DNA from 3 places in the Flavobacterium sp. ABG genome. Region 2 is predicted to be linked to each of the others. Evidence: riboswitches for the same ligand, from Rfam matches in the RefSeq annotation. Region 2 holds a riboswitch; each other region holds the start of a gene.
What was found. Region 2 has a riboswitch for cobalamin ahead of AB674_RS17440 (PKD-like domain-containing protein). Riboswitches for the same ligand answer to the same signal wherever they lie in the genome.
Positions count from the first base shown of each region.

Region 1: it holds a riboswitch for cobalamin, as region 2 does, so the genes downstream of both, AB674_RS13750 (TonB-dependent receptor) here and AB674_RS17440 (PKD-like domain-containing protein) in region 2, are expected to answer to the same signal.
Region 3: it holds a riboswitch for cobalamin, as region 2 does, so the genes downstream of both, AB674_RS03420 (TonB-dependent receptor plug domain-containing protein) here and AB674_RS17440 (PKD-like domain-containing protein) in region 2, are expected to answer to the same signal.

Region 1 is NZ_LEKS01000012.1:90,674-93,958, forward strand. It holds gene AB674_RS13745 (NAD(P)/FAD-dependent oxidoreductase) at 23-1,282, shown strand; cobalamin riboswitch at 1,753-1,960, shown strand; gene AB674_RS13750 (TonB-dependent receptor) at 2,077-3,285, shown strand, end outside.
Region 2 is NZ_LEKS01000019.1:37,751-41,035, forward strand. It holds gene AB674_RS17430 (hypothetical protein) at 79-384, shown strand; gene AB674_RS17440 (PKD-like domain-containing protein) at 757-1,890, opposite strand; cobalamin riboswitch at 2,010-2,245, opposite strand; gene AB674_RS21995 (hypothetical protein) at 2,567-3,285, shown strand, end outside.
Region 3 is NZ_LEKS01000003.1:66,621-69,905, forward strand. It holds gene AB674_RS03410 (adenosylcobinamide-GDP ribazoletransferase) at 1-687, shown strand, start outside; gene cobC (alpha-ribazole phosphatase) at 672-1,214, shown strand; cobalamin riboswitch at 1,278-1,486, shown strand; gene AB674_RS03420 (TonB-dependent receptor plug domain-containing protein) at 1,513-3,285, shown strand, end outside.

The sequences.
Region 1 (3,285 bases), on a different contig from region 2:
TCTTATTCGTAAAACAATATATATGAAAATAGTCATTATTGGAGGTGGGTTTGCAGGTATAAATCTGGCGAAGGAACTTGTAAATCAGCCTCAAATTCAAGTTACACTTGTAGACAAGAACAATTACAATTTTTTCCCACCACTAATATATCAGGTTGCAACAGCTTTTCTGGAACCTTCCAGTATAAGTTATCCCTATAGAAAGTTTTTTGCCGGCAAAAAGAACCTTCAATTTCGTTTAGGAGAACTGGTTTCTGTAGTTCCTGCAGAGAATAAAGTAATCTTAAACAATGGCGAATTGAGTTACGATTATCTGGTTTTTGCCACAGGAGCAGAAACTAGTTATTTTGGCATGGAAAACGTGATGAAAAACGCCATTCCGATGAAAACCTTAAATGATGCCATCGAAATGCGAAATACGTTGCTTAAAAACCTCGAAAAAGCCGCTATAACCAAAGACATCCGCAAACGCCGTAAATTATTAACGATTGTGGTAGCCGGTGGAGGACCTACCGGAGTTGAAGTTTCAGGAATGTTTGCTGAAATGCGTAAAAATATATTACTCAAAGAATACCCGGAATTAGAAACATCTGCCAGTAATGTCTATTTAGTAGACGGGGGAGATGCTTTACTGGCTCCAATGAGTGTAGCTTCACAAAAAGATACTTTAGAAGCATTAACCAAACTGGGAGTTGTCGTAAAACTAAACAGCCGTGTTACCGATTATATTAATGACACCGTGCATTTTGCTAACGGAGAAACGATTCAGACCAAAAATCTAATTTGGGCAGCCGGTGTTTCGGCTAAACTTTTTGAAGGTATTCCAACAGAAAGTTATGGTCGTGGTAGGCGTATGGCAACGGATCAATACAATAAAGTGAATGGTCTTGAAAATGTATATGCTATTGGTGATACTGCTATTTTAGCAGGAGATCAAAAATTCCCCGACGGACATCCTCAGGTAGCTCAGGTTGCTATTCAACAAGGGTTAAATCTGGCTAAGAACTTTAAAGCGATGGTTCACAACAAACCTCTTAAAGCTTTTACTTACAACGATAAAGGCTCGATGGCCATTATAGGAAAAAATAAAGCTGTAGTAGATTTACCAAGTCCAAAATGGCATTTTAAAGGATTTTTCGCCTGGATTATCTGGTTGTTTATACACTTAATATCGTTGATTACTTATAGAAACAGACTGAATACATTCTGGAACTGGATGGTAGCCTATTTTGCACGAGATCAGTCTTTAAGAATGATTATCAGACCGGATAAGAGGAGTTAAGTTTTAATATTTGAAATTTCAAATTCCAAATTCCAAAAGCTAATTTGTTTTTCTGTCATTTCGAGCGAAGTCGAGAAATCACACCAGAAACTCCGTACAGTTTGTCATCCTGAGGAACGAAGGATCTACGTTTGCTGAATCCATACCGTTGCGCTTTACTTTACGGAATTACTCGTGAAGATACTTCGTCCCTCAGTATGACAAAATTGCGAAAAATAGAGAATGGAGCAACTTGTGTGATTTCTCCTTCGTCGAAATGACAATAGTGTGAATTCCAAATTCCAAAAATTTAAAAAGCCGGAAACTTACGTTTTCGGCTTTTTGGTTTTATTTTTTTGTTGTTGTTTTCTACTTATTTGGATCCAATAAGATACCAGTAATTAAAAGTCTTTTCACTCGGAAGATGTTTTTATTTTATTAGGGTAAGAGCAATTGTATTAAATAGTTCTTAATATTATAAAGATAATTGTATATTTGCCGCAGATTTTGGTCTATTTTTCTAAGTTTTTTTAGAGAATAGTTAAAAGGGAATCAGGTGTAAATCCTGAGCAGACCCGCTACTGTAAGTTCTATATAAGTCTTTAAACGTTTCTAATGCCACTGTTTGCTACAGCGAATGGGAAGGCTGTTTTAAAGATAGAATAAGTCAGGAGACCTGCCATAATCACATAGTTTAAGACTTTCGTGGTATAAAGTTGAAGAACAAGAATATTCCCTGCTATTTTTATAGTCGGAATGTGTCTTATTGCTTCTTGTTATTTACATCTCTGAAAGTTTATTTAATAAAATCAGTGATGCATAATACCACAAAAACGCTTGTATTCTTTTTTATTGTATTGATCCCGTTTTTACCTCAAGCTCAGGTAAAAAAGGATAGTTTACGGGTTTTAAAAGAGGTCGTCCTAAAATCAAAACCTTTTCAGGAGGTAATTCCCGTACAAACGCTTTCAGGAAAATTACTCGAAAACCTGGCCAGCCATAGCGTTGCCGACGCATTACGATATTTTGCAGGAACCCAAATCAAAGACTATGGCGGACTTGGTGGCCTTAAAACGGTTGATGTCCGTAATATGGGAACCCATCATGTAGGTGTTTTTTATGACGGAATTCAACTGGGCAATGCGCAAAACGGAGTGACAGATTTAGGGAAATATTCCTTAGACGATATGGAATCCTTAACCATGTACAATGGACAAAAAAGCGAAATATTTCAATCTGCCAAAGACTTTGCTGCGGCTTCTACGATTTACTTAAGAACGAAACGACCTGTTTTTGAAGGTACCAAAAAAACGAATCTTTTAGTACGTTACAAAACGATGTCTATCAACTATATCAATCCTTCATTCCGATGGGAACAGAAGTTGAGCGATAAAGTAAGCATGAGTGTAAGTTCGGAATACATCAAGTCTAATGGGCAGTACAAATACAGATACACCAGAAACAATCAGGATGGTTCTTTGGCTTATGACACTACAGCGACCCGAATGAACAGTGATATTGAAGCTTTAAGAGTAGAATCAGGGCTTTACGGAAAAATAAATAAAGGTTCCTGGGATGCTAAGGTGTATTATTATGATTCAGATAGGGGAGCACCGGGAGCTATTGTGGCGAATAAGTTTAAAGACGGTTTCAGACAATACGATAAGAATTTTTTCGCTCAGGCTTTTTTAGTGAAAGAAGTTAACGAGAAGTATAAATTTCAGGCCAGGGCAAAATACGCCTACGATTATACACATTATGTTGCCCGAGATACGACCCGAATTTTAGGAGAAACAGTAACCGAAGGCGCTCAATCTGACGATAGTTACTACCAACAGGAAATCTATTTTTCTGCTGTTAATATGTACAGCATAACGCCAACGTGGGATGTTTCGTTGTCTACAGATTTGCAATACAACCGATTAAATGCAACAAGAAAAGGAATCCAAACCTTATTTTCTTATCCACAACGTTATACGGCTTTAGTTTCTCTTGCCAGTTCCTACCGACTTGGAGGACTTAAA
Region 2 (3,285 bases):
GCTTTTTTTTCATAACTTTAGTTATCAATGTTGGAATGAAAAATAAAATCTTAAATTAACCCTTTTAATTATAAAATTATGGTAGTACAATATAAAGGTGAACAATACGGAAAGGAGACACAATTTACAATAAGAATCATTGGTAATAATCTTTCTAAAAGCAGTTCAAATTATCAAATAGATTTATTGGTAGGTGATAAACAATTGCCAACTTTTACCACGTCTATTCACCAGAGTTTATCAAATTGCCTGAAAGAGATCTATTTGTTCAGAAAACATAACGGGATTAAATTTGATGCTTCTTCTGAAGTAATAAATCCTAAATTAGTGCCTTACGATAAGGTTTTGTACGATTATAATAAGTATGCTTTGTTTATGGCTTAGGTCATTTTACTTAGTAAAAATACGGAAGACTGTCTATTGAGATGGTCTTTTTTTGTTTTCATAGAGGAGGATTAGTGCTTTATAAAGAAAAATGTTTGACACGAATTTCACGAATTTCACGAATTGGCACGAATTATTTTGTTGGTTGTATTTCTTTTCTGCGCATAGTTTGTCCTTTCGACGAAGGAGAAATCACACTTGCTGAGCACTTTTTTTATGGAAATTTCTGTGTGAATTTAAACGCGAGGAACGCTAAGTTTTGTTCAAGGGTCGCAAAGTTAGGGGAAGTAAAAGTGATCTCTTTTGTGATAGAACTAAAAAAAGCTTCAGATTGTCCTGAAGCTTTTGTTTGTAAACGGATGTTTTATGACTTTATAAATTCAAATCTTTAAAACCCGAAATTTCAGTAGAAACTTCACCTAGCCATCCACCTTCGGCACGGTTTGAATTGTAGACTTTGATGAAGTTAATTCCTTGTAGTTTTACAGGGTTTCCTTTTTTATCTACGGCCCAACTGATATCGATTTGGGCTTTTTCATCGGTGTTGGACCAATTGTCGGCATAGCCCCAATCGTAGGCAGGGTTTACCCAATACGTACCGGTTCCGGATTTATCGTATAGGTTGGCTTTTAAGAAAGTTCCTTTTAGGGTAATACTGGTGCCTTTCCAGGTTGGATAGAAAGGATTGCTATGATAAGCATTTTTAGAGATATAACCTGTTTGTCCTTGATTATCAGTCCAACGAATGTAATTGGGTTCCGATGGGTTTTCAGGTTCACTTTTGGGTTGGTAATACGTCAGTTCGTAATTTTTGATGGTTGTTGGTTTATTGTGCTCTGAGCCTGCAATTTCGTACCACTCGTCATCTGCTTTTCCGTTGTTGTTTACATCGCTGGAAACCATGATTATACCGGGTTCGGCCCAATTGCTAAACGCGTTTCCAAGGACGATAAAATCGTTGCCTTCTTTATTGATAATCGTATGGTCAAATCCCATTACGATATAACCTCCAAATCCGCCAAGACTTACCAAGCTTCCTGTTGTAAGTGCCGTTTCTGCTTTTTTCCGCATGGTTTCGTCAGTGTCTTTTGCAGTTGCTTCGGGTAGCGCATTTGTAAATTGCCCGGGAGCAGGAAAGAAATCAAAGACATTTTTAACTCCGTTCAGATAGGTTTTTTCATTTACATTAACGGTGATTTTTTTAAAGATTTCACCGGAATTGTTTTTTACTCTAAAGTCAATTTTATAGGTTCCGGCTTCTGCAAAAACATACATTAAATCAAGCGTGGTAGCAATTATTTTTCCATTTAACAGCCAGGTATAAGTCACGTTATCCGGGTTTTTAAGCTTAGGCTGGAGGTGAAACCATTGCATTTTATCAATTGTAAAACCATTTGTTGGTTCATCAAATGTTACTTCCGGTAATACCACTTCGGAAGGTGTCTCATCTTTGGAACATCCGGTGAGGAATAGAGTTGTGGCTAATGCAATTAAAAATTTATTCATAAACGAAAAGAGTATTATTTTCTATTCTTGTTTTTGCTTTAAAAGCGAAAAAACGAAAACGAAAACCAAATTTGAATTTGATGTTTGTGTTCGGGCTTAAAGTTTTGCTCCACGAAAACTTTAAACTATTAAGCAGTGGCAGGTCTCCTGACTTGTTTCCATTTTGAGCAACCTTCCCACATTTCTAAAAATGCAGTGGCAAAAGATTAGATTTTGGAGATTTGAAAAATCAACAGCAATCTGTCAAAATGTTGCATGAAACTTACAGTAACGGGCTTGTTCAGGATTTGCACCTAATTCCCTTTTAATCAACTACACCGAAAAATGCAGTTGAACCATTGCGCGTACAAATGTAAATAAACTCTTTGGTGCTTTGAATGTTAATTTCAAAAAAAAAATAAACGCTTTTTTGAGGTTCTTTTTTATAAGACAACTCAAATAAATGGTAAAATAAACTTTTTAGCGGCAGATTATATAACACGAAATTTCTCATGATACTAAAACTATTTTTATATATTTGATATAGTAGAATGATTAAAAATAGATTGTTTTGAAGATGTATTGCTGAAAATGTTATAGTGTTAAGTCGTTGACTTATAGTGTATAAATGTATTTTTTGTTAAATCAAGTAAAATTAAGCATTAGTATTAACCATTAATTAACCAATCATTGTATTATGAAAACAAAAATTATTTTAGTTGCTTTTTTAGTATCCCTTTTTATTTCTTGTCAAACAGATGAAATTGCTCAGGAGCCATCGGCTTTGGAGCAAAACAAAGAATTGAAATTTGCCGTTGATCCGGATGGCAAGATCTTACAAAACATTCCACCCGAAATTATCAGCTTAATGGTAAAGGAGTTTGAGTTATCGAATAAGAAAAGTGAAATCGAGGTACTGAGAAATTCTTATGATTTTGAGACGGGGAATTTAACCAAAGAAGCAGCCGGAAGCGATGCCTATTTTAAAAAGTTGAATGAACTGGCCACTGAAAAGAAACTGACTGGCAAAGCAGCTGAAGCGACAAGTGGATATAGAGCACATGTAGCAGGTAAAGGTTGGTTGCCATGGACGCCATACGGACAAGTAATAGGAACAATTGGAGAAAGCAGACAATTGGAGGCTGTTGAATTTGGAGGTTACATTCCGAGTCCTATTTGTAAAATTGGAATTGCTCACGTAGAAGGACTTGGTTGGTACGATCAGGGATGTTCGAGAACATTAGGAACCGTTGGTTTAGGCAGAAGAATGGAGGCAATTCAGGTATATGCTGCAAGTTACTACAGAGCTTATGTGGCAGAATTAGGCTGGTTACCATGGGTAAGCAGTGGTCAGGTTGCCGGAACTGTTGGACAAAGCAGAAGAATGGAAGCTTTTCAGGTAACGAATTTTGGATA
Region 3 (3,285 bases), on a different contig from region 2:
TTCCCTTTGATAGGCTGGATTGTTGGAAGTATTTCCTTTTTGGCATTTTATGTTTTTTCTCTTTTTCTGTCGGTAGAAACTGCTGTGATACTCGCTTTTATTGCTTCTATATTAACTACAGGAGCTTTTCATGAAGATGGCTTTGCAGATGTTTGTGATGGTTTTGGTGGAGGCTGGACCAAGGAAAAAATACTACTCATTATGAAAGACAGCGCTATTGGTGCCTATGGTGCCATTGGTTTGGTTTTGCTTTTTTTATTAAAGTTCAAACTGCTTTCAGAATCTATAGCACTTTTTCAAATTCAGGATTCAACAGCACTTTTTCAAATTTTCTTATTATTTGTTTCAGCTCATGCTTTGAGTCGTTTGGCAGCGATTAGTATCATTTTCACTCATGAGTATTCGCGTGATGATGCTTCAAGTAAAAGCAAACCCATTGCTAAAAGCAATACCTGGAAAGAAATTTTAGGTTCCTTTTTCTTTGGATTAGTTCCTCTACTTGCGCTGTCCTATTTCAAGTACCAGATTCTTTTGGTTTTAATTCCTGTTTTTTTGACCCGTTATTTTTTAGCGCGTTACTTTCAGAAATGGATTGACGGTTATACGGGCGACTGCTTGGGAGCTACACAACAGGTGTGCGAAGTTGTTTATTATTTAGCGCTTCTTTTTTTATGGAAATTTATTTAGTACGTCATACCGAAACGGTTTGCGAAAAAGGCATTTGCTACGGACAATCTGATGTTACTCTAGCAGAACCTTTTGATCTTATTTTTAAAAATATCCTTTCACAATTGCCACAAAAAGCGATTCTTTTCTCAAGTCCTTTACAGCGCTGTGTAATTTTAGCAAAACACATTCAAAACGAAATCAAAACTATTTCTTACCAGGAAGACAAAAGACTAATGGAAATGAATTTTGGAGATTGGGAAATGAAAAACTGGAATGACATTCTACCCGAACAACTTAATCCGTGGATGGAAGATTTTGTGACTGTTCACGCTACAAACGGAGAATCTTTTATTGAATTACATGACAGAACCGGTGCTTTTTTATCAGAGCAAATTTCAAAAAAAACAGACCAACCGATAATTATTGTTACCCATGCAGGAGTCATCAGAAGCCTGCTTTGCCACCATACTTCACTCCCGCTGAAAGATGCTTTTCAGAATAAAGTCGATTTTGGACAAGTCGTCAAAATAAACCTACAGCTGTAAATTTGTTTTAGGAATTCACATAAAAAACAAACCAAATTTGAAAATTCAATAATTTTAACTTTATCTTTGCAAAAAATTTAAGGTTGTGTTACTGATTTATTTAGCACATTAAAAAGGGAATCAAGTAAAAACTTGAGCTGTACCCGCAACTGTAAGCTTAGTTCAGAAATGAATGCTTGTTGTTAACTACAAAACCACTGCTCGCTCTGGCGAATGGGAAGGTAAACAACAAGACGCGAGCCAGGAGACCTGCCTTTGTAACTAATATCGAACTCTCGGGAACAAGAGTTTAGAAATTATGACTTTAAAAAAACGGTTGTCTTTTTGTTTGCTCTTATTGTGTCAGATCCTTTTGGCACAGAACGATTCTATAACAAAATTGAAAGAAGTGGTTGTTTCGGACACCAATCTTAAGAAATACTCGGGTACACAGTCTGTTCAAACCTTGAATGATTCTGTAATTAACAGAAATCAATCATCCTTAACCTCTCTTTTAAATTACAATACGGTTATCTATTTTAAAGAAAACGGACTCGGAATGACTTCCGGACCTTCCTTTAGAGGGACAACCAGCGCACAAACCGCAGTCATTTGGAACGGAATCAATATTAATTCCCAATTTTTAGGTCAAACTGACTTTAATACGATCGGGACACGTGATTTTAATTCCATAGCCGTAAAAGCCGGAGGGGGAAGTATTTTATACGGAAGTGGCGCTATCGGCGGAAGTATTCACCTTAATAATGATTTGAGTTTCAAAAAACAATTCTCTAATCATTTGTTTTTTAGCGGTGGAAGTTTTGACACCTACAGCGCAAATTACCGTGCTGCCATAGCATCAGAAAAGTACAGTCTTCAAGTCAGTATTTCCAGAAACAGTTCTCAAAATGATTTTAAATATCCGGGAACAATCGATCAAAAAAATCTAAATGGTGCTTATTATAATACCAGTATGAATACCTCATTTGGATATAAAATTGACTCCAAAAACACCTTGAAATTATACAGTCAGTTTTACGATTCAGAACGTCATTTCTCACTCACTTCTCCAAGTGATACTAAAACAAAATACAATGATTTTAACACCCGTAATCTTTTAGAATGGGAAAGTGTTTTTGATCGTTTTACTTCTAAGTTAAGAGCTGCTCATATTGGAGAATCTTATAAGTATTTTGGAAACATTAATTCGGAACTCTTTACCTATGGAAAAGTTGAGACTTCTATTCTAAAATATGATTTAGCCTTTGATGTAAATGATAAAATCAAATTAAATGCTATTATCGATTATACTAGAAATAAAGGATATGGTTCAAGTATTAATAATGTAAAAAGAGAAATCGGTTCGGCCAGTTTGTTATTGCGTCATTTAGTAACGGACAGATGGGATTATACCGCCAGTATTCGTCAAGAAGTAACCGACAATTACGGAAACCCTTTTCTTTTTTCTTTTGGAACAAGATATCAATTCACAGACTTTTATCGTATAAAATTAAACGCATCAAAGAATTTCAGAATGCCCACTTACAATGACTTATTTTGGCAAGGAAGCGGTAATCCTGACTTGAAACCTGAAACTTCTTATCAAGGTGAAATTGGCAATGAGTTTTTTACAAAAAATTTCACTCTTTCTGTAACTGCATATTACAATGCAATTCGGGACTTGTTACGCTGGGTTCCTAAAGAAGGCAGCGGTGATGTTTGGTCTCCGGAAAACACAGACAAAGTTAGGGCGTATGGTGCAGAAGTGCTCTTGGAATGGAAAACAAAAATAGAAAACCACAACTTCACACTCAATGGAACTTATGCGTATACCATTTCAGAAAGTAAACAAGTGATTCGTGGAGAATCAATTTACAAGCAATTAATATATGTTCCTTACCATAAACTAACAGGATCAGCTTCTTATAATTGGAAAAAGGTATCTTCTTATTTTCAATATTTATATACAGGAGATGCTTATACCACACCTTTTAATAACCCAAATACAAAAGTAAAAGCATACAGTATTGGCAATTTGGGTGTTGATTATGATTTTGGCAAAAAAAACAGTTACAAACTTGGATTTCAAATG